DNA from 4 places in the Mesorhizobium sp. M0437 genome. Region 3 is predicted to be linked to each of the others. Evidence: predicted binding sites of a transcription regulator. Region 3 holds the regulator's gene; each other region holds the start of a gene.
What was found. Region 3 encodes HrcA, which represses chaperone genes, less so after heat shock. Its sites were predicted from a motif close to GTTAGCACTCNCNNNNNGNGAGTGCTAAC; they were not measured.
Positions count from the first base shown of each region.

Region 1: the regulator HrcA is predicted to act here: its motif matches at 1,800-1,828, upstream of groES (co-chaperone GroES).
Region 2: the regulator HrcA is predicted to act here: its motif matches at 5,027-5,055, upstream of NKI72_RS13785 (co-chaperone GroES).
Region 4: the regulator HrcA is predicted to act here: its motif matches at 3,599-3,627, upstream of NKI72_RS14995 (co-chaperone GroES).

Region 1 is NZ_JAMYRK010000007.1:90,702-97,826, forward strand. It holds gene groL (chaperonin GroEL) at 1-1,379, opposite strand, end outside; gene groES (co-chaperone GroES) at 1,442-1,738, opposite strand; gene NKI72_RS07135 (bifunctional helix-turn-helix transcriptional regulator/GNAT family N-acetyltransferase) at 1,957-2,892, shown strand; gene NKI72_RS07140 (BBE domain-containing protein) at 2,933-3,223, opposite strand; gene NKI72_RS07145 (MarR family winged helix-turn-helix transcriptional regulator) at 3,586-4,065, shown strand; gene NKI72_RS07150 (HlyD family secretion protein) at 4,062-5,240, shown strand; gene NKI72_RS07155 (DHA2 family efflux MFS transporter permease subunit) at 5,545-7,080, shown strand.
Region 2 is NZ_JAMYRK010000018.1:11,678-18,802, reverse strand. It holds gene NKI72_RS13825 (bifunctional alpha/beta hydrolase/class I SAM-dependent methyltransferase) at 1-1,021, opposite strand, end outside; gene NKI72_RS13820 (CDP-alcohol phosphatidyltransferase family protein) at 1,048-1,650, opposite strand; gene NKI72_RS13815 (hypothetical protein) at 1,760-2,437, opposite strand; gene NKI72_RS13810 (Hsp20/alpha crystallin family protein) at 2,501-3,022, opposite strand; gene NKI72_RS13805 (Hsp20 family protein) at 3,052-3,528, opposite strand; gene NKI72_RS13800 (hypothetical protein) at 3,874-4,086, shown strand; gene NKI72_RS13795 (DUF982 domain-containing protein) at 4,224-4,487, shown strand; gene NKI72_RS13790 (usg protein) at 4,602-4,871, opposite strand; gene NKI72_RS13785 (co-chaperone GroES) at 5,211-5,525, shown strand; gene groL (chaperonin GroEL) at 5,583-7,125, shown strand, end outside.
Region 3 is NZ_JAMYRK010000029.1:61,822-68,946, forward strand. It holds gene NKI72_RS19250 (RNA polymerase sigma factor) at 1-10, shown strand, start outside; gene NKI72_RS19255 (glutathione S-transferase family protein) at 26-649, opposite strand; gene cysK (cysteine synthase A) at 824-1,804, opposite strand; gene NKI72_RS19265 (LysE family translocator) at 1,970-2,587, opposite strand; gene NKI72_RS19270 (PQQ-dependent sugar dehydrogenase) at 2,675-4,030, opposite strand; gene NKI72_RS19275 (hypothetical protein) at 4,131-4,328, opposite strand; gene hrcA (heat-inducible transcriptional repressor HrcA) at 4,364-5,476, opposite strand; gene rph (ribonuclease PH) at 5,622-6,338, shown strand; gene NKI72_RS19290 (VOC family protein) at 6,372-6,782, shown strand; gene rdgB (RdgB/HAM1 family non-canonical purine NTP pyrophosphatase) at 6,797-7,125, shown strand, end outside.
Region 4 is NZ_JAMYRK010000020.1:11,451-18,575, reverse strand. It holds gene NKI72_RS15010 (transglycosylase domain-containing protein) at 1-1,090, opposite strand, end outside; gene NKI72_RS15005 (hypothetical protein) at 1,245-1,406, opposite strand; gene groL (chaperonin GroEL) at 1,489-3,108, opposite strand; gene NKI72_RS14995 (co-chaperone GroES) at 3,210-3,548, opposite strand; gene NKI72_RS14990 (hypothetical protein) at 3,791-4,063, shown strand; gene NKI72_RS14985 (DUF1488 family protein) at 4,060-4,326, shown strand; gene NKI72_RS14980 (hypothetical protein) at 4,323-4,547, opposite strand; gene NKI72_RS14975 (hypothetical protein) at 4,591-4,806, opposite strand; gene NKI72_RS14970 (DUF3168 domain-containing protein) at 5,083-5,493, shown strand; gene NKI72_RS14965 (hypothetical protein) at 5,874-6,173, shown strand; gene NKI72_RS14960 (response regulator transcription factor) at 6,238-6,903, shown strand; gene NKI72_RS14955 (ATP-binding protein) at 6,914-7,125, shown strand, end outside.

The DNA.
Region 1 (7,125 bases), on a different contig from region 3:
TCCGCACCGGCGTTGGCCGCGATCTGACGGGCCGGAGCCTGCAGCGCGCGACGCACGATGCTGATGCCCGCGGTCTGGTCGGAGTTGGCGCCGGTTGCCTTGATGCTCAGCGAAGCGCGCAGCAGTGCGACGCCGCCGCCGGGAACGATGCCTTCTTCGACGGCCGCGCGGGTCGCGTTGAGGGCGTCATCGACGCGGTCCTTCTTTTCCTTGACTTCCACTTCGGTCGCACCGCCGACGCGGATGACGGCAACGCCGCCCGCCAGCTTGGCGAGACGTTCCTGCAGCTTCTCCTTGTCGTAGTCCGAGGTGGTCTCCTCGATCTGCTGCTTGATCTGGGCGACGCGGCCCTGGATCTCGGCCTTCTTGCCGGCGCCGTCGACGATGGTGGTGTTCTCCTTGGAGATCGACACCTTCTTGGCGCGGCCGAGCATGTTGAGGCCGACATTCTCGAGCTTGATGCCGAGGTCTTCGGAAATGACCTGGCCACCGGTGAGGATGGCGATGTCTTCCAGCATGGCCTTGCGGCGATCACCGAAGCCCGGCGCCTTGACGGCAGCGATCTTCAGGCCGCCACGCAGCTTGTTGACGACCAGCGTGGCCAGGGCCTCGCCTTCGACGTCCTCGGAGATGATGACCAGCGGCTTCGAAGTCTGCACGACAGCCTCGAGGATCGGCAGCATGGCTTGCAGGTTGGAGAGCTTCTTCTCGTGGAGCAGGATGTAGGCGTCTTCCAGATCCGCAACCATCTTTTCGGCGTTGGTGACGAAGTAGGGCGAGAGATAGCCGCGGTCGAACTGCATGCCTTCGACGACTTCGAGCTCGGTCTCGGCGGTCTTGGCTTCCTCGACCGTGATGACGCCCTCATTGCCGACCTTCTGCATCGCTTCCGCGATCATCGAGCCGACCGAAACGTCGCCATTGCCGGCGATGGTGCCGACCTGGGCAACCTCTTCCGAGGTCTTGATCTTCTTGGCGTTCTTGATCAGCGTTGCGACGACGTCGGCGACGGCGAGGTCGATGCCGCGCTTGAGGTCCATCGGGTTCATGCCGGCGGCAACCGCCTTGTGGCCTTCCTGGACGATCGACTGTGCCAGAACGGTCGCGGTCGTAGTGCCGTCGCCGGCGATGTCGTTGGTCTTCGAAGCAACTTCGCGAACCATCTGCGCGCCCATGTTCTCGAACTTGTCTTCAAGCTCGATTTCCTTGGCGACGGTGACGCCGTCCTTGGTGATGCGCGGTGCGCCGAACGACTTGTCGATGACGACGTTGCGGCCCTTGGGGCCGAGCGTGACCTTCACCGCGTCGGCGAGGATGTTGACGCCGCGCAGCATGCGCTCACGAGCGTCGCGGGAGAATTTTACGTCTTTGGCAGCCATTTTTAGCTCCTGGCAGGGGCTTGGATTGAGCCCGAAGATTTAAACGAGGGTGAGGCCGATATTCAGCCGATGATGCCCATGATGTCGGATTCCTTCATGATCAGAAGGTCTTCGCCATTGAGCTTGACTTCGGTGCCCGACCACTTGCCGAACAGGATGCGGTCGCCGGCCTTGACGTCCAGCGGGACGAGCTTGCCGGCTTCGTCGCGGGCGCCGGAACCGACGGCGATGATCTCGCCTTCCTGCGGCTTTTCCTTAGCCGTATCGGGGATGATGATCCCGCCCGCGGTCTTGGATTCGGATTCGACCCGACGAACGACCACGCGGTCATGAAGCGGGCGGAACTTCGACTTTGCCATTTTTTATTCCTCGATGAGAATGGTGAGAACAGTTCCTCCGTCCGGCGGCGCCGGACATGTGGTTAGCACTCATCTTGGGGGAGTGCTAACGTGGCGCTGAAATAGGCTGGCAACTCGCGCGAGTCAAGGCGCCCGGTGGGCATCATCAGGAACAATTGCTTCAAACGGATACTTGACCAAGTCAACTAAATCGCTGATCTTGCGGGGAGGAGGATGCCATGACCATTCATCATCACCCAGGCAAGGAACTGATCGACGCGGTGCGGGCCTTCAACCGCTTCTACACCCGCCAGATCGGGCTGCTCGACGAAGGGCTGCTGAAAAGCACCTTCTCGCTGACCGAGGCGCGGGTGCTCTATGAGCTGGCGCATCGCGATGGCCTGACCGCCACCGACCTTGCGCGCGATCTCGGCCTCGATGCCGGTTATCTCAGCCGGCTGCTGAAGAAGTTCGAGGAGCGTGATCTGGTCGAGCGCGCCACGATCGAGGCGGATGCGCGGCGCTCGTCGATCGCGCTGACCAAGGCCGGGCGGCAGGCCTTCGCGCCGCTGAACCAGGGTTCGCACGACCAGGTCGCGGCATTGCTCGACCGACTTTCGGTTGCCGAACAGGACAGGCTGGTCAGGGCCATGCAGATGGTGCAGCGTCTGCTGGGCGGAAGCACCGAGCCCAAAATTCCCTATATGCTGCGGCCTCTGCAAATCGGCGACATCGGCTGGATTATCCATCGCCAGGGCCTGCTCTACGCGCAGGAATATGGCTGGGACGAAACCTATGAAGCGCTGGTCGCCGAAATCCTCGGCGCATTCGTCAAATCCTTCGATCCGAAATGGGAACGCAGCTGGATCGCCGAGCGGCAAGGCGAGGTCGTCGGCTCGGTCTTCGTCGTGCGCCAGTCGGACGCGGTGGCGAAGTTGCGCCTGCTCTATGTCGAGCCGTCGGCGCGCGGCCTCGGCATCGGCAAGCGGCTGGTCGAGGAATGTATCGGCTTTTGCCGCGCCACGGGTTACACGACACTGACGCTGTGGACCAACGGCGTGCTCGCCGCCGCTCGCCACATCTATGAGGCTGCGGGCTTTAAATTGACCAACGAGGAGCGCCACCATTCCTTCGGCAAGGATCTGGTCGGCCAGAACTGGAATTTGGAGCTGTAGCAGCGCCGCAGAATTTCGAGCATCGGCCCGGGGCGGTCGCTCAGGTCGCAGGCTTAATGTTTTGGTTCAAGCGAAAGAAATTGGTGGGATCATACTTGTTCTTTAGTGCGGCCAACCTCGGATAATTCTCGCCGTAAGCCGCCAGAACCCGATCAGTGCCCTCTTCGCCGAGATTATTCGCATAGACGCCGCCGGTCGAGAACGGTCTCATTGCATTCCACAGGTCGCGCGCCCATCGGATGTGCGTTTCGTCGTCAGACGGATTGTCCCAGATCGATATCGGGAAGCAATCGTAAAGTGCATCTCTGTTGGCGTAGGGCGTTCCGTCCATCGGTACTCGCGAGATGGCGCCGCCAACCTGCTGCAGGACCAGGGGACAGGAGCAATCCGGCGCTCAACTGGCGTGCCATACTCTCTCAGAGGTTGAATGATTTGCTGGCCTTCGTCGAGGGGGCCGATGTAGCACGCCGATATGCTGAAGAAGCGTTCGCCCGAGGGCGCCGTCACAAGCGCTGCATCCAGGCTCAGCTCATCCGGGGCGCCGCTCGAGAACCGCATCGCTTCGCGTTACAAGCGCCCGGCGTAATAAATTGCTAACTACGATCGCCCTGCACCGACTGCCATGCACACTCGCCGGCTTCTGGCACAATCCGGCTCCTTGAATTATGAGCACGCTTATTATATATGTCGCTCATGGTTTCCGACGGCATCGACAGATTGGGCTTTTTGATCCACGACGTACAGCGCCTGATGCGCAAGCGCTTCGAAGCGCGCGCCAGTGGTTTCGGCCTTTCTTCGGCGCAATGGCGGCTTCTGGTCCGCGTCGCCAAGGAGGCGGGTGTCGCGCAGGCGCGGCTTGCCGAGCTTCTCGAAATCGAGCCGATCAGCGTCTCGCGTCTTGTCGATCGCATGGAGGAGGGCGGCTGGATCGAGCGCCGTCCCGACGCAACCGACAGGCGAGTGCGCATGATTTTCCCGACCGCCAAGGCAAACGCGGCTTACACCCACGTCAAGAGCCTTGCCGGCGAGGTCTATGAGGAATCGCTCGTTGGCGTTTCGCCGGAAGATCGCCGCGTCCTGGTCAGGGCGCTGGAGACAATGGTGCAGAATCTTGCAGATGGTGAGGCGCCGCCCTCGGAAAAAGTGAAGAATACGGAAGGCACAGCAGCATGAACGCGGTAGCCAAACTAGATGAGAATGCGGCCAAGCTGGAGATGGAAGCTCCCGCGAAGCCGGCGGCAGCTCCGGTAACGGTCGCTCCGCAGATAGCTCCGGCGCCGGTGGCGCCGAAGCAGAAGCGCCGTGCCGGCCGCTTCCTTTTGATGTTTGTGCTGCCCGCTGCGTTGATCGCCGGCGGCAGCTATGTCTGGGTGACCGGCGGCCGCTATCAGGAGACCGAGAACGCCAATCTGCAGCAGGCCAAGGTGTCGATAGCCGCCGATACGGCGGGCCGCATCGTTCAGGTCGACATTTTCGACAACCAGTCTGTCAAGCAGGGCGACGTGTTGTTCGCTATCGATCCCGAGCCCTACCGGATCGCATTGGCCCAGGCCGACGCGGCGGTGGCCGGCGCACGGCTCAATGTCGAGCAGTTGCGTGCGGCCTACAGCCAGGCGCTGGCGCAGGAGAAGTCCGACGAAAGCCAGGTCCAGTACGCGCAGTCGCAATATGACCGCGCCGCCGACCTTGCCCAGAAGGGCATCAACGCCAAGTCGTCTCTGGACGAAGCCAAGAACGACCTCGACAAGGCGAAGCAGCAGCTGGCCGTGGCCCAGCAAGGGATCGTCAGCGCCAAGGCGGCACTTGGCGGCAATCCCGACATCGAGACCGACAAGCATCCAACGGTAATGGCGGCGCTCGCCGCACGCGACAAGGCGGCCTACGATCTGGTCCAGACCACGGTCAAGGCACCCGCCGACGGCATCATCAGCCAGGCCGCTTCGTTCAAGGTCGGCCAGTATGTCGGTTCGGGCACGCCGCTGTTTTCGCTGGTCGAGACCGGCGACACCTGGGTCGACGCCAATTTCAAGGAAACCCAGCTCACCAACATGAAACCCGGCCAGAAGGCCGAAATCATGGTCGATACTTATCCGGGCAAGACGTTCGAAGCCACCGTCAAGGCGATCGGCGCCGGCACCGGCGCCGAGTTCTCGCTGCTGCCCGCGCAGAACGCTACCGGCAACTGGGTCAAGGTCACGCAGCGCATTCCGGTCCGCCTGGAATTGACCGATGCCGACGCCAAGGCGGCGCTGCGCACCGGCATGAGCGCGACCGTCACGGTGGACACCGGCGTTTCCCGCGGGCTGCCGAGCATTTTCCGCCGCGCCACGGCAGGCGAGGCCAGGTAAAGAGGCCTGGTAGCGGCCGCATAGCAAACAGCGAGATGGATGCAGGATTGGTCCGAGGGAGGCGCGGGAAAAGTTGAATGCGTGGACGGGCTGCGCTGTAGCCTGCCTGAGCAGACAACGCCGCGCAGGATCTTCGGTCCTCAGGTTTCCGGGCGGCAGGCGCCCGCTTTGTCGAGACGCTCAGTCGATGTAACCCCCACATCGATGCTCGCGTCCCACCGCGATGAGGGTCTCTCTACAGCGGGGCCTCGCCGTCCGGAAACCTAATGTACACGTTTTTGTTACCTGCTGGAAGTTTTACGTCATGAGCAGCCCAGAACCCTTTCGCGAAGTACCGCACCGCGGCCTGATCACAGTTGCGCTCATGCTTGCGACGATCATGCAGGCGCTCGACACGACGATCGCCAACGTTGCGCTGCCGACCATGACCGGCGATCTCGGCGCCTCCCCCGACAACATCAACTGGGTGCTGACCTCCTACATCGTTGCCGCGGCGATCATGACGCCGGTGACCGGCTGGCTTGCCGACCGCTTCGGCCGCAAGGAGCTGTTCCTGACGGCCGTGGTCGGTTTCACCGTCTTTTCAATGCTGTGCGGCATCGCCTGGAGCCTTGAGACCATCGTTTTGTTCCGGCTCATGCAAGGCGTGTTCGGCGCGGCCATCGTGCCGCTGTCACAGACCTTCCTACTCGACATCAACCCTAGGGAACGCCACGGCCAGGCCATGGCGATCTGGGGCGCCGGCATCATGCTGGGACCAATCCTTGGCCCGACGCTGGGTGGCTGGCTGACCGAGAATTTCAATTGGCGCTGGGTGTTCTTCATCAACCTGCCGGTCGGCATCATCGCCTTCCTTGGCATGGCGGCATATCTTCCCAGCGTCGCCCGGCGGGTGCGCAGCTTCGATTTCTTCGGCTTCACCATGCTCTCGCTCGGTGTCGGCGCGCTGCAGCTGATGCTCGATCGCGGCGGCGAGGTCGACTGGTTTTCCTCGATCGAGATATGGATCGAGCTTGGTCTTTCCATCACCGGCTTCTGGGTATTCACCATACATACGTTGACGGCGGAGCACCCCTTTATCGACCCCAAGATCTTCCTCGATCGCAATTTCGTCACCGGGCTGGCGTTCATCTTTGTCATGGGCGTGCTCATCCTGGCGAGCATGTCGCTGCTGCCGCCAATGCTGTCGACCATCTTCGGCTATCCGACCCTCACCATCGGCGTCGTCCTGGGGCCGCGCGGTGTCGGCACGATGATCGCGATGCTGTTCGTCGGGCGGATCATGCACAGGATCGATGCCAGGATCCTCGTCGTCATCGGCTTCCTGCTGACCGCGCAATCGCTCTACACGATGTCGAGCTTTTCGCCGCAGATGGACAACTGGCTTATCCTCAGCTCCGGCGTCATCCAGGGCCTTGGAATGGGAATGGTGTTCGTGCCGCTGTCCACCGTGGCTTTCGCCACGCTCGACGCACGTTTCCGCACCGATGCAACGGCGCTGTTCAGCCTGGTGCGCAATCTTGGCTCGTCGATCGGCGTATCGGTGGTGACGGTTCTGCTGGTACGCAACACGCAGATCAACCACGCCGAGCTCTCGGCCTATATCAATCCGTTCAATCCCAACCTCTGGGCGGCATCGCCGGCAGCGGCGGGCGGCGATCCGACGGCGCTGTCGCTGATGGATCGCATGGTCAATATCCAGGCGATGATGATCTCCTACGTCAATGACTTCAAGCTGCTGATGATGATGACGCTGCTTGCTGTCCCGTTTGTTTTCCTGCTGCGCAAGCCAAAGGCTGCGCCGCCCGCCGGTGGGGCGCCTGCCGCGCATATGGACTAAGCCTCAGGGCTTACGGCAACCGCGACCGGCCACGGTTTCCGTTGC
Region 2 (7,125 bases), on a different contig from region 3:
GGATCGAGGCGCGGCTCATTGCCCAGTAGAGCCCCCTGGGAGACAGCAGCGGCAGCGGCGAGGCCAGCCGGTCGGCCTCGTCGCGTGTGTAGCCGGCGCGGTCGGCCCAGGTCAGGTCGACCGGCTCTTCCGGCGCCGCGAACTGCTTTTCGAGGAAGGGCCTGATCAGGTCGAGTGCCTTGTGGCGGTCGCGCTCGCCCAGCGTGTCGTGGAAAAAGCCGGGCAGCACGTGCCGCTTCTTGGCCGGGCTCGCCAGATTGACGAAGAATTCGTGCTGCGGTCCATGGCGCACCACCCAGTCGCTGCCGGAGATCAGAAGCTGTGTCGGCACGGTGATGGCGCGGGCATCGGCGACGATGCGCGCGGCATGATCGTAGAGCTCGACCAGGATGTTGGAGGCGATCGGCCGGGTGATCAGCGGGTCGGCGTCGAAGGAGGCGATGCGCTCGGGATCATGCGTCAGGAATTTCGCCTTGACGTAGGAATTGACGAAGAAGCGGCCCTTCAGCTTCTGCCACAACGCAATGCCTTGCTTGGCGAAGGGCACGTAGAGCTTGACCGAGAAGGCCGGCGAGGCCAGCACCAGGGCGCGAATGTCGGGCGCGTAATCATGCACCCAGGCGGCGGCAAGCACGGCGCCGAAGGATTGCGCGATCAGCGCGATATCGCGCCGGGCAAAGCCGTCGCTGCCGATCTCGCGCACAAAACACTCGATGTCGCGCACCAGTGCCGCAAACGATGGCGCATAGCCGCGTTCGCCGGCGGAGCGGCCATTGCCGCGCGCGTCCCAGGCATAGAAGGCGTGGTCGGGCATCTGCAGCTCGTCGACCAGATGCGCCATGCGGCCGCCATGCTCGTGGCCGCGATGGAACAGCAGGATGGCACCCTTGCGGTTTTCCGACAGCGCCGGCCAATAGCGATAGAAGACCTCGGTGCCGTCATGGCTCTTGAAGCTGCGCTCCTGCGCCACCCGCTCGATATTGGCTGAAGCCACTGCGGCAACCGTCTGTTGGTGAAGCATGTTGTTCTCCCTGGCGAGACCGGAATTCAGCTGCTGCTCCCGTTAAGGCCGCTGCGTATCCGGTTGATGGCGGTCGCCAGCGAGAGTGTAGCCATGGCCGGAAACACGAGCGGCGTGAGCGCTGGGACCCACAGGCCGGACGCGATAAGCACGGCGAGGATGCCAAGCGCCAGCGCCCGGTCGCTTTTGCCGAACGGGCCGGCATAGTTGCGCCCGGTTCCGGCGGCGATGCCGAGCACGCCGGCGAACTCCGTGATCATAGCCGCGATCGCGAATGCAACGAGGCCCCAGGCAGGAAAAATGACGGCAAAGGCCAGGATCAAAGCGAGATCGGAGACGACATCACAAAGCTCGTTGAGATACATGCCGAGCTTCGAGGCCTGGCCATGTTCCCTTGCGAGCATGCCGTCGATCGCATTCAGCGCCATTCGCGCAAACAGCACGAGCGGCATCAGCAGAAAGACCGCGCGATGGCCTGCAAGGACTGCCACCGCAAGGCCGGCGGCGAGCGAGAGGGCAGCGGCCAGCAGTGTGATCTGGTTGGCGGTGACGCCGGCCCTGGCCAGGCCATCGGCAAGCGGCCGCAGCCTGGCCTGGAAGGCCGGTTTCAGCGCATAAAGCGTCGGCATGTGCGAACCCCCCGGCCGCGGTGCAAATGATGTTGGCGAGGATGGTCAATTGGCGCGCAAGACGCAAGGGCGGCGCCCTGCCACTTTTCGACATCCGGATATGTCGGCGCTAGCTTTCCCTGCCATTGTCGCCCGGGAACCGTGCGGGCAAGCTTTCTTCGGCCGCCGCCCAGGCGCGACTATGATAGCGCCGCAGGATGAGAATGCATGTCGCGAAGACCGCCAGCCCGCAAATCACGCCGGGCGACATGCCCCCGCCGAAAGCGGACTTAACAACGATGCCGGTGAAGACGCCGGCAATGGCGCCGTTGATCGTGCCCACCATCCCCGCGGTGGTCATGAAATATTGCAGCGGCGAGGGTCTGAGGCCCTTGTCGACCAGCACCGCCGAGGGGTCGTCATGCGTGGAATTGACAAGGTATCTTTGCAGGACCGGCGCCAGTTCGACGAAATAGTGGCGGATCCTGGCCATGCCGCGGGCATGCACCATGTCCTCGATGGCAACCTGCACCGCGCGCACAAAGGTGACCAGTCCGATGAAGAAAAGGCAAGGCAGCAAGATCAGGCTGAACAACACGAACGGCCTGCCCATCTCCGTGACCTGCGCGACGAAGGACAAGGCAATCGTTGCGCTTGAGACCGAGGTCAGGAACAGATCGGCTCTCTGGTTCGCTTCCTGAATGGTCGCGGCGCGAGCGTTTTGCAGCACGAAATGCTCGGTCGTCAGGCACTGCAGGGCGTGCTGCGCCTGGTCAGGCGGAACCGGAGCGTCGGGAGAACGGGTCATCGACATTTGCCCGCTTCTGCCCGCCGGAACCGACAGGCAGAAGGGACGTCGTCCTACGAGCCGTCAGGACTTGCCGTCGCCGCCGGTGATGGCGATACGCTTGGCCTTTGCCTGGGCGCGCTCCGTCTTGGGCAGCGTCACGCTGAGCACACCGTTCCGGAACGCGGCGTTCACCTTGTCTTCGTCGACTTCGTAGCCGAGCGGGATACGCCGCTCGAAACGGCCATAGAAGCGTTCGGAGAACTGCCTGTCCTTGTCCTCGGTCTCTTCGCGCTTCTCGCCGCGCAGCGTCAGCACACCGTCATCGAGCAGCAACTCGACGTCTTTCTCGTCCATGCCGGGGATCTCGGCGGTGACGCGGATCTCCTTTTCGCTATCGGAGATTTCGACACTCGGCCAGCTGGCGCGGGCAGCGGAGAAGCCACCGAGCGACGGCAGCCTCGTGTCGAAGCCGCGGAACGCCTCGTCGAACAGGCGGTTCATTTCGCGATGCAGCGTCAGGAAGGGATCGCCGTCGCCGTTGCGGAACAGGCTGGGGGGCTGATTGTTCTCCCGGCCCCACGGAATGAGATCACGAATAGCCATTGCATAGTCTCCTTTCTCGACTGGTGCATTCAGGCAGCCTGCTTGTTTGCTTCGCCCTGCGCGACCTTCGACCCGATCTTCGGCGAGGCGACATCGGTCGCGATGGCGATGCGCCGAGGCTTCATCTCCTCTGGCACCTCACGTACCAGATCGATGCTGAGCAGGCCGTTGTCGAGCGAGGCGCCTGCGACCTTGACGTGATCGGCAAGCTCGAAACGGCGGGTAAAGGGCCGTGTGGCGAGGCCATGATGCAGATACTCCGCGTTGTCCGGCTCCTTGTGCTGGCCGGAGACAATGAGGAGGTTGGGTTCATGAGTGATTTCGAGGTCGTCCTCGGAAAACCCGGCTACGGCGATGGTGACGCGGTAGTTGTTCTCGCCGCTGCGCGCGATGTCATAGGGCGGCCAGGCGTCGAAGGCCTGCGGAGCATTTTCCAGCAGGTTGAAGACGCGGTCGAAGCCGATGCTCGACCGATAGAGCGGGGAAAAGTCGAATGCGGTTCTCATAGCTACATCCTCCATCGAGCAACATAGATACGAGGGGCGCCAAAGAGCTGGCGCTCCCTGGTTCCGCCGGCCCCATTTCGGCGACCGGTGCCTTCGATCTGGTTATTGTCCGCCGCAAGTCAAGACCCCGGTGGCTCTCGCGTTGCCGGTTTTTGGGCCGGTTTTCGGTCGGTTCGGCGGGGCTGCCAATCTCGCCACAAGTGGGGAGATGTCCGGCACGAGATTGCCTGTCTGGTTTCAATTGCCAACGCTGACTTCCCCGGCCGGTTATTGTCTGCAGCAGGTCAAGACCCAGATTTCTTGTGTTGCCGGGCCCGTTCCCGGCACTCGCAGATGGAGCTGACCATGACACGCGACGAGATCATTTCTGTGCTGGGCCCGGTCGACGAAGCCGTGATCGCCGACATTGCGGCGACGGACGGGACGGTCCAGGAATTGCGCGAGGCCCTGGCCTGGATCGCCGCCGACGAGGCGCTGGTGAACGAGGGCCGACCGCTGCCGACGGCAAGGGTAGCGACGCTGATCGAACTGCTGCAAGGGCCGGACGAGGAGGAATAACCGGCTGTTGCCGCGATGCTCTTGAACCGCGCAAAGGGACGAACCATGTCCTTCAGCGGCGCCGGCCGGCCGCCGGTGCCGCCAGCGTAACGTTGCTTGCTCAAACAAGAAGACGATCAGAAAACAAGGAGGAAGTGATGGACGACGTCCGCTTCGCCGAGCCGATCACGTTGAAATTCCAATCGAGCGAGCGCAAGGTCGCCAGCAGTTGGGAAGCCATCGAATGCATGCGCCAGCAGTGGCCGGACCGTGCACGCGGCCGGAGCTGGCGCGCCGCCTATCGGACCTGCCGCGACGCGCTCGACGGCTGGCGCACCGCGCGTGATGCGCGCAAGGCCTTCGTCAGGGCGGCGCGCAAGGCTGGATTGCTCGCCCGCAAGCCTGTCGACCACGCCGGCTAGTCCGGACGCCCTCCGATATTGTGAGATCCAAAACAAGTGGGGGAGAGTCAGCTACCTCTTTCCCCCGCTTCGGAGGCACTTTGTTTGCTGTCTGGCGGCAGATCGGCTTGCTCCTCAGTGGACGGTGATAATGCCGTTTACGGCCCGCCATTCGGACGGTTGGATCAGACGGTGATGAGCCACGCGCACCGAATGTAGCGGGCCTTCGATCTCGCGCTCCCAGAAATCGAGGAAATGCTTCAGCGTCGGGAAATCAGGGGCGATATCGTATTCCTGCCAGATATAGAGCTGAAGCAGGCTTCGATGATCGGGCAGACGGTAGTGGATCTCCGCCGTGGTGAGGCCAAACCCTTGCATCTGGAGCTGAAAGTCCCTGCTGGTCATGCAATCCTTCCTTTCCCAATGAACCTCGGTCTGCAAAACGCCTCGCCTTCCACATAGGTTCCAGCCGCCGGCAAGCGGCTCAGGAGACGGACAGATTTGGAAATCCGGCCGGGTCATCGCGCCGGAAACGGCGAATGTGCGAACAATTACAGCGTATTGGCACTCTCAGGTGTCGAGTGCTAAAATTTTTGCATGATCCTCTTGAAAGCTGAAAAAAGCGCGACTAGTTCGTATGCGCGCGATGCCTGAAGAAGAGATCGCGCACCCCGTGCCGGGCCGATATTGCCGGTCCGGTCAGGAGGATGTTCGAAAATCTGTTTGTCCCGAGAGGAGAACGACATGGCGTTCCGTCCATTGCATGACCGCATCCTGGTCCGCCGCATCGAGGTCGACGAAAAGACCGCGGGCGGCATCATCATCCCCGACACCGCCAAGGAGAAGCCGCAGGAGGGCGAGGTCATTGCCGCCGGTCCGGGCGCGCGCGACGACAGCGGCCAATTGCAGCCGCTCGACGTCAAGGTCGGCGACCGCATTTTGTTCGGCAAATGGTCCGGCACCGAGATCAAGCTCAATGGCGAGGATCTGCTCATCATGAAAGAGAGCGACGTGCTGGGCGTGATCGAAGCCACGGGCGAGATGAAGAAGGCTGCCTGAGCGGGGCCTGAACAAGCATTCCAGTCAACGAAAAGCTGCCTATCGAGGAGTGTTCCAATGGCTGCCAAAGATGTGAAATTTCATACCGAAGCCCGCGAGAAGATGTTACGCGGTGTCGATATGCTTGCCAATGCGGTGAAGGTGACGCTTGGTCCCAAGGGCCGCAACGTTGTCTTCGACAAATCGTTCGGCGCGCCGCGCATCACCAAGGACGGCGTGACGGTGGCAAAAGAGATCGAGCTCGAGGACAAGTTCGAGAACATGGGCGCTCAGATGGTCCGCGAAGTTGCTTCGAAGACCAGCGACACCGCAGGCGATGGCACCACGACCGCGACGATTCTTGCTCAGGCCATTGTCAGGGAAGGGGCCAAGGCGGTCGCTGCCGGCATGAACCCGATGGATTTGAAGCGCGGCATCGACAAGGCGGTCGACGCCGTGGTCGCCGACCTGAAATCCAATGCCCGCAAGGTGACCAGGAACGACGAAATCGCTCAGGTCGGCGCCATCTCTGCCAATGGCGATGCCGAGATCGGCCGCTTCCTCGCAGAGGCGATGGAAAAGGTTGGCAATGAGGGTGTCATCACTGTCGAGGAAGCGAAGACCGCTGAGACCGAGTTGGAAGTGGTCGAAGGCATGCAGTTCGACCGTGGCTACCTCTCGCCCTATTTCATCACCAATCAGGATAAGATGCGCGTCGAACTCGAAGAACCCTATGTGCTGATCCACGAGAAGAAGCTGTCCAACCTGCAGGCCATGCTTCCTGTGCTCGAAGCCGCCGTGCAATCCGGCAAGCCGCTGTTGATCATCGCCGAGGACGTCGAGGGCGAGGCGCTGGCGACGCTGGTCGTCAACAAGCTGCGCGGCGGCCTGAAGGTCGCGGCCGTCAAGGCACCGGGCTTCGGCGATCGCCGCAAGGCCATGCTGGAGGATATTGCCATCCTGACCGGCGGCACGGCGATCTCGGAGGACCTCGGCATCAAGCTCGAGAACGTCACACTGGAGATGCTCGGCCGCGCCAAGAAGGTGCTGATCGAGAAGGAGAACACCACCATCGTCGACGGCGCCGGCCGCAAGGATGAAATCCATGCGCGCATCAGCCAGATCAAGGCGCAGATCGAGGAAACCACCTCCGACTACGACCGCGAAAAGCTGCAGGAGCGGTTGGCCAAGCTCGCCGGCGGCGTCGCCGTCATCCGTGTCGGCGGCTCGACCGAGATCGAGGTCAAGGAGCGCAAGGATCGCGTCGACGACGCCATGCACGCCACACGCGCGGCGGTTGAGGAGGGCATCCTGCCCGGCGGCGGCGTGGCGCTGTTGAGAGCGGCGAAGGCGCTCGATAATGTCGTCGTCGACAATCCCGATCAGAAGACCGGTGTCGACATCGTGCGTCGCGCCATCGAAGCGCCGGTGCGCCAGATCGCCGAGAATGCCGGCGCCGAAGGTTCGATCATCGTCGGCAAGCTGCGCGAGACGGGCGAGTTCGGCTATGGCTGGAACGCGCAGACCAACGAGTTCGGCGACCTCTACAGTCAAGGCGTCATCGACCCGGCCAAGGTCGTGCGCACTGCCCTGCAGGGTGCCGCCTCTGTTGCCGGCCTGC
Region 3 (7,125 bases):
AAGACACTGAGACAAGGCGGAGTGCTTAGGCCGGCCACATGTCGTGGGAAGCATTCAGCCTCTTCATCACCCGATGTTCCCGCAAATTGGCCCACAGGCGTTCGATGTTCGGCCAAGCGGTTGGAACCTTCGCGACCTCCGGATGCCAGGCCACCAGCATGACGAGATAGATGTCGGCCAGCGAGAGTTGGTCGCCGGCCAGCCAGTCGCGGCCGTCGAGGGCGGCATCGAGAATGGCGAGGCTGCGATCCATTTCCGAGACCGCCGCCTGTTTGACAGCGTCCACGCCCCGGGGATCGGTCGTGTAGCGATGAGCGTAGAAGAACCGCAGGTCAGCCGAATAGATGACGGAGGACATGAAAAACATCCAGCGCAGGAAGTCGGCACGGTCAGCCGAACTTGCTGCGGGCGCCAGTCCTGCTTCGGGGTGGCGCTCGGCCAGCAGGATGCAGATCGCCGCCGATTCGGTCATCGAGCGTCCGTCCGGCAAGATCAGGACCGGCACCTGGTTCAAGGGGCTGATATCTAAAAAGGCCTGGTCGGGTCGGCCCTTCGGAACGTCGATCTGGTCGAAAGGCACGCCCGCCAAAGCGAGCGCCGCCTCGACGACAAAGCCGCCGGTATTGGCACGCGTATAGAGCTTGTACATAAAGTCCTCCACCTGCCGGGCAGCGACGATTGATACGGAAGTGACCCGCCGCTCAAGCGAACGACGCCCGCCACAGGTGGTTTTTCAGCGGTCCACGCCGACGCGTGATACTGAGTATTTGATGTCGGAGGGCATCGCGAAGGATCGCTACTGACCGGTCAAAAACGCTCGTGTCTAAGCGCCCAATCCCTCGAACAGGATCGTCGAGAGATAGCGCTCGGCGAAGGAGGGGATGACGACGACGAGGTTCTTGCCCTTGTTCTCGGGCCGCGAGCCGACGACGATCGCCGCTTGCAGGGCGGCCCCCGACGAGATGCCGACCGGCACACCTTCGAGCCGAGCGACGAGCCGTGCATTGGCAACCGAATCCTCGTTCGAGACCTTGACGATCTCGTCATAGATCGTCGTGTCGAGGATTTTTGGCGCGAAGCCGGCGCCAATGCCCTGGATCTTGTGCGGGCCTGGCTGGCCGCCCGACAGCACCGGCGAGGCTTCCGGTTCGACGGCGACGACATGCACCGAGGGCCTGCGCTTCTTCAGCACCTGGCCGACGCCGGTGATGGTGCCGCCGGTCCCGATGCCGGCAACGAAGATATCGACTTCGCCATGGGTGTCGTTCCAGATTTCCTCGGCCGTGGTGCGGCGATGGATTTCCGGATTGGCCGGGTTTTCGAATTGCTGCGGAATGACAGCGTCGGGCAGCGTTGCCGCCAGCTCGTCCGCCTTGGCGATGGCGCCCTTCATGCCTTTCGGCCCTTCGGTCAGCACCAGTTCGGCACCGAGCAGAGCCAGCATCTTGCGGCGTTCGACGGACATGGTTTCCGGCATGGTCAGGATCAGCTTGTAGCCCTTGGCAGCGGCGGCAAAGGCGAGCGCGATGCCGGTATTGCCCGAGGTCGGCTCGATCAGGGTGGTCTTGCCGGGCGTAATCCTGCCGGAAGCCTCCAATGCCTCGATCATCGACACGCCGATGCGGTCCTTGACCGAGGCGATCGGGTTGAAGAATTCGAGCTTGGCCAGCAGATTGGCGACGACACCCTTCTCCCTGGCGAATTTATCAAGCCGCACCAGCGGCGTGTCACCGATCGTCTCGGTGATCGAATTGTAGATGCGGCCGCGGCCGGGCACGTGTGTGGGGGTGGCGGGCTTGTTCATTGATTTCCTCCCAGAGGTAAAGCGGCAAGAGTCGCGCGGGCATAGGATAGAGCCATCCACCGCGCAAGATAGGCTGTCGATCGAAAAATATCCGAGTGAAGTTCGTGCTGAGTACCCCCGCCTTTGCAAGGCGTGGCAATCGTTGGGCGGATTGGCGAAAGAGATCTATTGGCGGGCGGCAATTGCCGCCGCCGCGCCGACCATAAAGCCGGCGGCGGTGCGGTTGAGTGCCCTCAGCGCCCGCGGCGACTTCAGGAACCAGCGCGCCTTGGCCGCCAGCGCCAGATAGGGCACCAGCACGACGAGCAGGACGACGATGGTGAGCGCGACGAGGATACCGTAATCGGCCAGCGTGATCGTCTTCAGATCGACGATGGTCGGGGTGATGGCAAGATAGAAGATCATCGTCTTCGGATTGCCGAGCGTGACGGCAAGGCCGACTACAAAGCTGGATGCCAAGCCGCCCTTGCCTTTCTTCGCCTCCACCGTTTCGGGCGTGATGCCGCTCGTCCAGAAACGCCAGCCAAGAAAGGCGAGGTAGGCGACGCCCAGCCATTTGATGGCCAGGAAGACCATGCCGAAAGTCTGTGCGACGAAAGCCAGGCCGAGCACCACGGCAGTGAGATAGGTCAGGTCGCCGAGCATCAGCCCGAACGACATGGCCAGCGACGAGTGGAAGCCGGAACCCAGAGCACGCGCAACAAGCGCGGTGACGCCTGGGCCGGGGATGGCCGCGGCGATGCCGAGGGCAGCACTATAGGCGAGGAACCCGGTGAGTGTCATGATTGGCGCTTGTCGCACAATGTTGAAGTTGGGTGAATTCCCTCGGGCCGGATTCGATTGCGCCAGCGCAGCAGGCGACACCGCCGTTCAGGAGCGGCCGTCTTCGTAGGTAACGCGCCAGATGGTGCCGTTACCGTCCTCTGTGACGATCAGGGAGCCGTCCTTGGCCATCGCGACACCGACCGGGCGGCCCCAGACGGCGTCGTTCGAGATGACGAAGCCGGTCATGAAGTCCTCATATTCGCCTGTCGGCTTGCCATCCCTGAATTTGAGCCTCACCAGCTTGTAACCGGTCCTGGCGCCACGGTTCCACGAACCATGCATGGCGACGAAGGCGTCACCCTGATAATCCGCCGGGAAGTTCTTGCCGTCGTAGAAGGCTATATTCATCGGCGCCGAATGCGCCTGCATCAATACATCGGGGACAGTGGCCTTGCCGGCGAGGTCTGGCCGCTCGCCCTGATGGCGCGGATCCTCGTTATTGCCGATGTAGTACCAAGGCCAACCATAGAATCCGCCGTCCTTGACCGCCGTTGCAAATTCGAACGGCACATTGTCGCCGAGTTCGTCGCGCTCATTGACGACGCACCACAATGCGCCGGTGGCGGGCTGCACGGTCATGCCCGTACAGTTGCGCAGGCCGGTGGCGACAGTTCGCGGATTTTTCCCATCCGGGTCAAAGGCGAGCACATCGGCACGGCCGTCATCGGAGCCCCAGGCCGCCCCGAGCGGCTTTGATTTGGCCCAGGCGTCGAGGCCGCTATCCGGCTCCTTGCCTATATCCTCGGCGACGTTCGAGGCGGAGCCAACCGACAAATAAAGCGTTTTGCCGTCCTGCGAGAAGGCGATGTCGCGGGTCGTGTGACCACCCGACGGGATTTTGGCGACAATGGTTTCTGGTTTGCCGGATGTCTTCAGGTCGCCATCGCGATAGGGGAAGCGGACGATGCTGTCGCTGTTCGCGACATAAACCCATTGCGGTTTGTCTCCTGGCGGATAGAAGGCGATGCCGTAGGGATAATTGAGCCCCTTGGCGAAGATCGCTTTCTCGATGGGCCTGGCGCTGCCCTCGGCGAGACGATAGACGCGTATTTGGTCGGCATGGCTGTTGGCAACAAACAGGTCGCCATTCGGAGCGACGCGCACGACACGTGGATTGACGATGCCGGATGCGATCATTTCAGCCGAAAAGCCCGACGGCAATTCTGGCTTGGCGCTTTCGGGCCGTTCCGCCACGCCGGCGCCGTTCGAAGCGGATTGGGCGGGGTCGGCTGCCGGCATGTCTCGCGGCCCAATCAGGCGTCGGACGCCAGGCCTGTCGGCGTGCCAATCGCCAAACGCGGCTTCGCCTTTGAGCACATTCTGATCCGCCTGCTGGGCGGCTGCCGGTGTCGCAACAAGGAGGGCAGCGGCCAAGGCCGCAAAGCCGCCAGATCGGATCATCAACGTCCTCCGGGATTCGCCTCGAACAGGGGCAAACGGCATCAGGTATTGATCGTTCCAAGCGGCCGTCCAGCACACGAGGATTTGAAGCCGAACCCGTTCAGTTGCCAGAGGCGTAAAAGTCGTCGTCGAGGCGCTTTTCCAGCGCGACCAGATCGGCCGGCAGCGGTAAACCCATCGCCCGCATCTCTTGCAGCTTCTCGCGCAACTGCTCTTGTACCTCGTGCTGATCCTCTGGCTGGTTGATCATTTCTTCGAGCAGCAGACTGATCTGGGCCTTGAACGATTCCAGCGCCATTCTTTTCTCCTCCTTGCGGCAGGCCGCGGCGGCTCCTAGCTCAGCATGCGCGAAATCAGCTGCGCCGTATAGTCGACCATCGGTACTATGCGCGCATAATTCAGCCGCGTCGGCCCGATGACGCCGAGCGCACCGACGACACGCGCGTCCTTGTCGCGATAGGGTGCCACCACCAGCGAGGAGCCAGACAGCGAAAACAGCTTGTTTTCCGAACCGATGAATATGCGCACGCCTGGGCCTGCCTCGGCGAGGTCGAGAAGCTGGATCAGCCCATCCTGCGTCTCCAGATCCTCAAACAGATGCCGCAGCAATTCTATGTCGGCCTGGGCAGTGACGTTTTCCAGGAGATTGGCGCGACCGCGCACGATAAGCCGCCCAGGCACGCCGCTTTCAGCGCCTGCCCAGACCGCCAGGCCCTTCTCGACCAGATCCTGCGACAGCGTGTCGAGGGCCGCCCTGGTCTCTTCCTTGATGCGGGCGATCTCGACCCGCGCCTCGGCCAGGGTGCGACCGCGGATATGGGCGTTGAGGAAGTTAGAGGCTTCGTGCAATTGCGAGATGGTGATGCCGGCGGGCAGATCGATGACGCGATTTTCGACGTCGCCGTTCTGCGAGACCAGCACGGCCAGCGCCTTGGTCGGCTCGAGCTGGATGAATTCGATGTGCTTAAGCGCCGCCTCATTCTTGGCGGCGAGCACGAGGCCGGCGCCGCGCGACATGCCGGACAGCATCTGGCTGGCCTCGGTCAGCATATGCTCCAGCGTCGCGCCCGAGCCGGAGGCGCGCACCTGGGCCTCGATGGTGCGGCGCTCCTCGTCGGAGAGGTCACCAAGTTCCATGAAAGCATCGACGAAGAAGCGCAGGCCTGCCTGGGTCGGCAGCCGGCCAGCCGAAATGTGCGGCGCATAGATCAGGCCGAGATGCTCAAGGTCGCTCATCACGTTGCGGATGGTGGCCGGCGACAGCGACGACGGCAGGATGCGCGACAGGCTGCGCGAACCGACCGGCTCGCCATCCCTCAAATAGGAATCGACGATGCGCCGGAAGATGTCGCGCGAACGCATGTCGAGCGATTGAAGCGCGGGCGATTGCAGCGCGTGCGAGGGGAGCACGTGCGACTGCAAACCGGGATCGACTGCCTTTGTCATTTCGAGCCAAAACCTCCGCCCCGAAGATATAGACTTCCGCGGTGTCGGCGCAACCGGTCCATTTTCCTTTGCGCGTCACGCCCCGTGCGGCTACAAGCCGGCCAAGATTCCCCGGCCAAGATTCCGAAGAAAGAAAGAAGCCTGAATGCGCCCTTCCAAACGCCAATTCGACGAAATGCGCCCCATCTCCTTCGAGCGCGGCGTCTCCAAGCATGCGGAAGGCTCGTGCCTGGTGAAGTTCGGCGACACGCATGTGCTGTGTACGGCCAGCCTGGAGGAAAAGGTGCCGGGCTGGATGCGCAACTCCGGCAAGGGCTGGGTGACGGCGGAATACGGCATGCTGCCGCGTTCGACCGGCGAGCGCATGCGCCGCGAGGCTTCGTCCGGCAAACAAGGCGGCCGCACGCTGGAAATCCAGCGGCTGATCGGCCGCTCCCTGCGCGCCGTGGTCAATCTGCAGGCGCTCGGCGAGCAGCAGATCACCGTCGACTGCGACGTGATCCAGGCCGACGGCGGCACGCGCACCGCTTCGATCACCGGCGGCTGGGTGGCGCTCTACGACTGCCTGCGCTGGATGGAAGCCCGCCAGATGGCGAGCCTGAGCAAGGTGCTGAAGGATCACGTTGCGGCAATCTCCTGCGGAATCCATGATGGCCAGCCGGTCATCGACCTCGACTACATCGAGGATTCCTCGGCCGGCACCGACGCCAATTTCGTCATGACCGGCAAGGGCGGCATCGTCGAGATCCAAGGCACGGCCGAGGGCGAGCCGTTCTCGGAAGAGCAGTTCGCGGCGCTGATGGGGCTCGCCAAGAAAGGCATTCAGCGCCTGGTCAGCTTGCAGCAAATGGCGGTGGCTTAGCTGCGGTCCAATATTGATGAGATTGGCGATCCTGTGACTCCTTCCGCAATCCTGGAATCAGCACTCTACGTGACCGACCTTGCTGCCGCGGAACGGTTCTATTCGGGCGTGCTCGGGCTCGATCTGCTCGGTAAGGTCGATGGCAGGCATCTCTTCTTCCGCTGCGGCGACGGCGTGCTGCTTATCTTCAATGCCGAGGCCACCAAAGTGCCGCCGCGGGCCGACGCCAAGCTGCCCGTGCCGCCGCATGGCGCGGTCGGCCAGGGCCATCTTTGCTTCGCCGCAAGCGCGGATGAAATCCCACGCTGGAAAGCGCATCTTGAGGCGAAGAAAATCGCCATCGAAAGCGAGTTCGAGTGGCCGCAAGGCGGCCGCTCGATCTATATTCGCGATCCCTCCGGCAATTCGATCGAATTCGCCGAGCCACGAATTTGGGGCATCTGATGCATTCGCCAACTATTCATTCGCTTGATGGGCATAAGATCATCGTCGCAAGCCACAACGCCGGCAAATTGCGAGAATTCGCCGATCTGATGGCGCCATTCGGCATTGAAGCGAAGTCCGCAAAGGAATACGGCCTGCCGGAACCGGACGAGACCGGCACCACTTTCGAGGAGAACGCCCTCATAAAAGCCTTGGCCGCCGCCAAGGCCACTGGATTGCCGGCGCTGTCGGACGATTCCGGCCTGTGTGTCGATGCGCTCGACGGCGCACCCGGCGTCTACACCGCCAACTGGGCTGAGACGCCGGACGGCTCCCGCGACTTCGGCATGGCCATGCAGCGCAC
Region 4 (7,125 bases), on a different contig from region 3:
TGTATTCCTTGCCGAACTGGCGGAGGTGGAACTCCATCGATTCTTCGGCCGCCTTCTGGATGTTGGCGTCGAAGGTGGTGTGGGCGACAAGCGAGTGCGGGCCGCCTTTGGCGGCGATCTTCTTGACCTCGTCGAAGGCCCAGTCGAGGTAGTAGTCGGGGCTCTTCTGCTCGCCGCGGTCGACGATTTCGGCCGGGTGTAATCTTGCCTGCAGCACCTGGCCTTCGGTCATGAAGCCGGAATCGACCAGGTTGGACAGCACCACATTGGCCCGCGCCCGGGCGGCGGGCAGGTTTATGTGCGGCGCATATTTGGTCGGCGCCTTGAACAGGCCGGCCAGCATCGCCGCCTCGGCAAGGTTCAGGTCCTTGACGCTCTTGCCGAAATAGAAATCGGCTGCCGCCTCGATGCCGAAGGTGCCGCCGCCCATATAGGCGCGGTCGAGGTAAAGCTGCAGGATTTCCTTCTTCGACAGATTGGCTTCGAGCCACAGCGACAGGAAGGCTTCCTTGATCTTGCGCTCGAATGTCCGCTCATTGGTCAGGAACAGGTTCTTGGCCAGCTGCTGGGTGATGCTCGAGCCGCCCTGGACGACGGAATTTGCCCGCACATTCTCGAATATGGCGCGCGACAGGCCGAGCACATCGATGCCGTAATGGTCGAAGAAACGGCGGTCTTCGGTCGCCAGCACCGCCTTGATGACATGGTCGGGCATCTCGTCGACCGGCACCGAATCGCGCTGGATGATGCCGCGCTGGCCGATCTCGTTGCCGTAGCGGTCGAGGAAGGTGACGGCGAAGTCGCCTTGCGTGCGCCAGTCGCCGGCGGTTATCTGGAAGGCCGGCAAGGCCAGCGCCAAAAGGACGACGATGCCGCCGGCACCGAGCGTAAAGCCTTCACTCAACAGTTCGATCAGGCCGCGGCGCCAGCCGTCGACACGGAAACGCCGCGAGAAGATGGTCGCCGCTTCCCAGAACTGGCGCGCCCTGAAGCCGATTTCGTAGACCGAGGAATCAATCCACGCATCCACCGCCAGCAGCCTTGCGGCGATCGGACCTCTTCTCTTGCGTGGTTCCAAAGGACTGGCCATTCCAGGATCCGGCTGCGGCGATGCCGCCAACTGAGAAACCGCATGCCGGCAATTTCACGGCGGCGCGCCGCTATGACTATTCGTCCATTTTGGCGCTGCCTACAAGGGCGATGAAGGTTCCGCGCTTGCGCGAGGTGCCGAGCATTGGCAGTCGTCACATGGGACGCTTGTCCGCGATCTTTTTCGGGTCGCGGCCTATCATGCCGGCGTTGGCTTTCCTGTGCTTGTCGGCAAGCCTGCGAATGCGATCGAAGCGGCTTTCCTCGGCCACTTCGATTTTCGCCGCTGCCTTTGGCTTCGGGACGAATGCGATCATTGATCGATCTCCTTGCCGATGGTGCGCGCCGGGGAAGATACCCCGGCGGCTGTCTTTCAGGCTTGTTTCCGGCAGTGGCTGGTCAATAGCCGATGCCGCCGGGCGAAGCAGCGGCTTCCTTCGCCGGAACGTCGGTGATCATGGCTTCCGCCGTGATCAGAAGCGCCGCAATGGAGCCCGCGTCCTGCAGCGCCGTCCGTACCACCTTCGCCGGGTCGACGATGCCGGCCTTGATCATGTCGACATAGACCTCGTTCTGGGCATCGAAGCCCTGATTGTGATCCTTGCCCTCGGCGAGCTTGCCGACGACGATCGAACCTTCGACGCCGGAATTCTCGGCGATCTGCCGGATTGGCGCTTCAAGGGCCCTGAGCACGATCGAGATGCCTGCCGTCACATCGGCATTGGCTCCGGTCAGCCCCTTCAGCACAGCCTTGGCGCGCAGCAACGCGACGCCGCCGCCGGGAACGATGCCTTCTTCGACGGCCGCGCGCGTGGCGTTCAGCGCATCGTCGATGCGGTCCTTCTTTTCCTTGACCTCGGATTCGGTCGCGCCGCCGACGCGGATGACGGCAACGCCGCCCGCCAGCTTGGCGAGACGTTCCTGCAGCTTCTCCTTGTCATAGTCGGACGTGGTTTCCTCGATCTGCCCCTTGATCTGCTGGACGCGCGCCTGGATGGTGGTCTTCTCGCCGGCGCCGTCGATGATCGTGGTGGTGTCCTTCTCGATCAGCACGCGCTTGGCGCGGCCGAGCATGTCTATGGTGATGTTCTCCAGCTTGATGCCGAGATCCTCGGAAATCATCTGTCCGGCGGTGAGCACGGCGATGTCTTCCAGCATCGCCTTGCGGCGGTCACCGAAGCCAGGCGCCTTGACGGCCGCTACCTTGAGTCCGCCGCGCAGCTTGTTGACGACCAGCGTTGCCAGCGCTTCGCCCTCGACGTCCTCGGAGATGATCAGCAGCGGCCTGCCGCTTTGCACCACGGCTTCGAGGATGGGCAGCAGTGCCTGCAGATTGCCGAGCTTCTTTTCGTGGATGAGGACGTAAGGGTCTTCCAGCTCGGCACGCATCTTCTCGGCATTGGTGACGAAATAGGGCGAGAGATAGCCGCGGTCGAACTGCATGCCTTCGACGACGTCGAGCTCCGTTTCGGCGGTCTTGGCCTCCTCGACGGTGATGACGCCGTCATTGCCGACCTTGTCCATCGCCTTGGCGATCATGGCGCCGACGCTGGTGTCGCCATTGGCGGCAATGGTGCCGACCTGCGCGATCTCTGCTGAGGACTTGACCTTCTTGGCGCGCGCCTGGATTTCCTTGACGACGGCGCTGACGGCAAGATCGATGCCGCGCTTGAGGTCCATCGGGTTCATGCCGGCGGCAACGAATTTGGCGCCCTCGCGCAGGATGGAAGCGGCAAGCACCGTGGCGGTGGTGGTGCCGTCGCCGGCAAGGTCGTTGGTCTTCGAGGCCACTTCGCGCACCATCTGCGCGCCCATGTTTTCGAACTTGTCGGAAAGCTCGATTTCCTTTGCCACGGCCACCCCGTCCTTGGTGACGCGCGGCGCGCCGTAGGCCTTGTCGATAATGACGTTGCGGCCTTTGGGGCCGAGCGTCACCTTGACGGCGTTGTTGAGGATTTCGACGCCGCGCAGCATGCGGTCACGCGCGTCGGTGGAGAATTTGATTTCCTTGGCAGACATGATCTTTTCCAGTTCGGTTGTCGTGGCAAGGCGCTTGCAGCGCCTGAATCAAAGCTCGGAGCGTCCTTTGCGCGCGCGCGGGAGGGCGCGCGGCCTTCCAATCAGGCGGCCTTCTTGGCAGCCACGGTCTTGTCGATGATGCCCGTCTCGCTTTTTTCGATGATGCCCATGATATCGGCCTCCTTCATGATCAGAAGGTCCTCGCCGTCTATCTTGACCTCGGTGCCGGACCATTTGCCGAACAGAATGAGGTCGCCGGCCTTGACGTCGAGCGGGATCAGCGCGCCGCTTTCGTCCCGCGCGCCCGGCCCGACAGCGATCACTTCGCCTTCCTGCGGTTTTTCTTTGGCATTGTCGGGGATGATGATGCCGCCCTTGGATTTGGTGTCGCTTTCGGCGCGCCGAATGACGACGCGATCGTGGAGTGGCCGGAATTTCATGGGGACTCTTTCTGGGGCCAGCTTAGGCGGCCGCCCCTCTCTATAGGCGCCCTGGCACTCGATTGATAGGAGCGCCAAAAAATATTCATAGGGCACATGAAATATTGAACGTATTATCTTGCCTGGTTATCCCCTGGTGTTCGGGCCTTGCCGAATATTAATGAAATTGAATTTCTATCTTTGAACACCTATTTTATGGTGAATTCACATTCACGACTTTCGCTGCAAGGGAGATTTTACCGATGGCCGAAGGCAATCAGAACATCATGGAAAAAGCTCAGGCCCGCTTCATGGAAAATCAAAAGAAGACGGCGGAGCGGAACAAAGCAACTGCCGAATATCTCTCGGAAGCCAAGGCGAGGAGCATCAAAACGGCAAGGCTGAGGGAATTGCGACTGGCCAAGGAAGAGGCGGACCGCGCGGCGGAAGCTCTGAATCCGGTCGCACCAAAGAAGAAGCGGGCGTCACGGGCAGTCAAGAAGGCCGTATCTGCATCGACGGAGGCGAAATCATGAGCCTGACATTTCCCAATCCCAGCCGCAGCTACGACGAGGCAAGCAAACGCATCCGCTTCGTCGGCCATGACGGGATGTTCCAGATTTCCTTCTCTGTCGCAACCGATGCCATCTCCAAGATGCAGCCGGGAACGGCGGCCTCAGAAGCTACCTACCTGGCAGCCTTCGACACGGCTTCCAACTCGATCCACGATGTCGCCAGGAATGCCTATGCCCGCACCCGCAGGAGCATATATGTGCTGACTGCGGCCGATTTTCGCTAGTCCGTCGCGATCCGTCCACAAGACGCTTTGTCAGGCTTCCGGTCCGCCTTCGCTCGCCGCTTGACGTCGCGACCGTTCAGCCGGTCGACCATCGCGTCCGCATCGCGCGTGTTCAAACTGGCCGTGAGTTGCTGCTTGAGCTCGACCGGCTGGCCGGTGAAGACGTCGAAGACGGTCCAGCTGTGAGGATGTTCCATACGGAGCGCGTAGCGCTTTGCCATCTTGGGTCCTTTCGTTTCCGCCCAATCAATGAATGTCGCTCGATCAGGCCTGGGCGATGAAGAATACTGCCGCCACGACAAGCACCGTCCACAAAACGACGGACAGCTTCAGGGCCAGGCTACCGTACGCCGAGAGCACCTCCCGAGTGTGGTTGACCAGACTCTTGACGGTCATCGACATGGTCGACGCCGCAATCGCGACCGGCGGCGCCTTGGCCCCAAGCTTTCCGAAGACAGGCAGCAGCGACGGCTCGCGCACGAAAAACGACCTCGAATGTCTGGAAACCAGACATCGTCATAGCATCCTTTTTTCGAACTCCTGCATGCCAAATGACTTCGCGCAGGTTGGCATCACCCTCAAGGGTCCGTGGCGCGGACGGCCGGGGCGTCGCGCATTCCAGGAGCAGGGCTTATTGCCGAGATCATGAAGGTTCATAATCCGCATGAGACGCGCTGATTCGCGCTTTGGCGGGATGCCTTCATGCAACGCAGCTACGCAGCCGGGAGGTCGACGCGACGGACGAAGGGAAAGACGATGACCGCGCCGGCCGTCGAATTGCAGAAGGCCATATTCGAGGCAGTGAATGACGATCCCGATTTATCGGCGGCACTGGGCGACGCACGATTGTTCGACCGTGCGCCGGAAAATGTTGCGTTCCCCCACATGACCTTCGGCCGCACCAGCGTCTACGATTGGGCAACGGGAATGGAGAACGACGCAGAACAGTTGCTGACGTTGCATGTCTGGTCGAAATCAGAGGCCAGCAAGGAAACCAATGACATCATGGACCTTGTTAGCACCCGCCTGCGCGATACGGCTCTCTCGCTCGGCGAACATCGCCGCGCCTACCTCAAGCTCGAATTCGCCGAAGCCCGCTACGACGAGGACCTTTCGGCCCATCACGGGCTGCTGCGCTTCCGCGCCGTGATCAAGGACGAGGGCTGACCACCGGGCATTTTTTACAATCCGGCAATTTTGTTCTTGCTTTGTGCCGGCAGCTATGCTACTAATTCGCCTATGGTGCTGATGGCGCCAGCGACCCGCCGCAGAGGCGGGTTTTTATTTCCGGTCGGTTCGCCTGAATCTGCCTTCGGTTGCCGGATCGATTATCGAAGTCGGGGCAAACCTGAAGCGATTGCCTTTCACTGCCAAACGATGCCCGGTTGTCGGCGAAGGATCGGAGGGCTAGGTTAAACTTGGCAATTTCGCGGGATGGGCGGCGAAATGGCAATCCGGTAATCTCGCGCTTCAGGGGTGTGGCGGGCATGCATTCGAGCGTTCACCGTTCATATCACGTTCAGCACCGGCGCGTTAGAACGCTGACCATGAAAACCCTTCGCTCCCACTTCCGGACCGCGGCACTGGCGCTGTCAGCCGCCGGTCTGCTTGCGTCGCAGGCGATGGCGATCCCCGTTGTCATGCCCGAGCAGCCCCAACCGGTCGTCCTCGCCGCCTCCGACTGCTATGCGATCGGCCAGCAGGTGGCCGAGCAGAATGGCGGCACCTTGGCCAAGGCCTCGCAGTCGACACGCGGCGGCCAGCCCGTCTGCGTCATCGTCGTGCTGGTTCCGGGCAAGGAAGGGCAGCGTCCGCGTCGCTCGGAGATCGTCGTTCCGCTGAACTGAACCGTGCCGTTTCCCAGACTGCCGGAATCGGCCTATATCTGAACAGCTTCAACAGGCCTTCCGCATGCGCGTACTCGTCGTCGAAGATGACAAGGATCTCAACCGGCAGATCGGCGACGCGCTGGTCGATGCCGGCTATGTCGTCGACCGCGCTTTCGACGGCGAGGAAGGGCACTTTCTCGGCGACACCGAGCCCTACGATGCCGTGGTGCTCGACATCGGCCTGCCGCAGATGGACGGCATCAGCGTGGTCGAGCGATGGCGGCGCGGCGGCCGCAAGATGCCGGTGCTGATCCTGACGGCACGCGACCGCTGGAGCGACAAGGTTGCCGGCATCGACGCCGGCGCCGACGACTACGTCACCAAACCCTTCCACATCGAGGAAATCCTGGCCAGGGTGCGGGCCTTGATCCGGCGTGCTGCCGGGCACGCTTCGTCCGAACTGACCTGCGGGCCGCTCCGCCTCGACACCAAGGCCTCCAAGGCCGACGTCGACGGCGTGCCGCTGAAGCTGACCTCGCACGAATTTCGCTTGCTTGCCTATTTGATGCACCACATGGGCGAGGTGGTGTCCCGGACCGAGCTGGTCGAGCATCTCTACGACCAGGATTTCGACCGCGATTCCAACACGATCGAGGTCTTTGTCGGACGGCTTCGCAAGAAGATGGGCATCGACATGATCGAAACTGTTCGCGGCATGGGCTACCGCATGCGTAAGCCGGAGGCGTAACGCGGAACCGCTGCCTACAAAACCCGCCGTCTCGAACACGCCGTCGCTGCGGTCATGGCCGCGTTCGGTGGCGTTTCGCGTCATCGCCTTTTCCACGGTCTGGGCGATCCTCACTCTGGTCGTCATCTTCACCTTGATCACCACGCTCTATCGCCAGGCCAGCGAGCGCGGTTTCGACAGCCTGCTTTCGGCGCATCTGTTCAACCTGATCGGCTCGGTCGG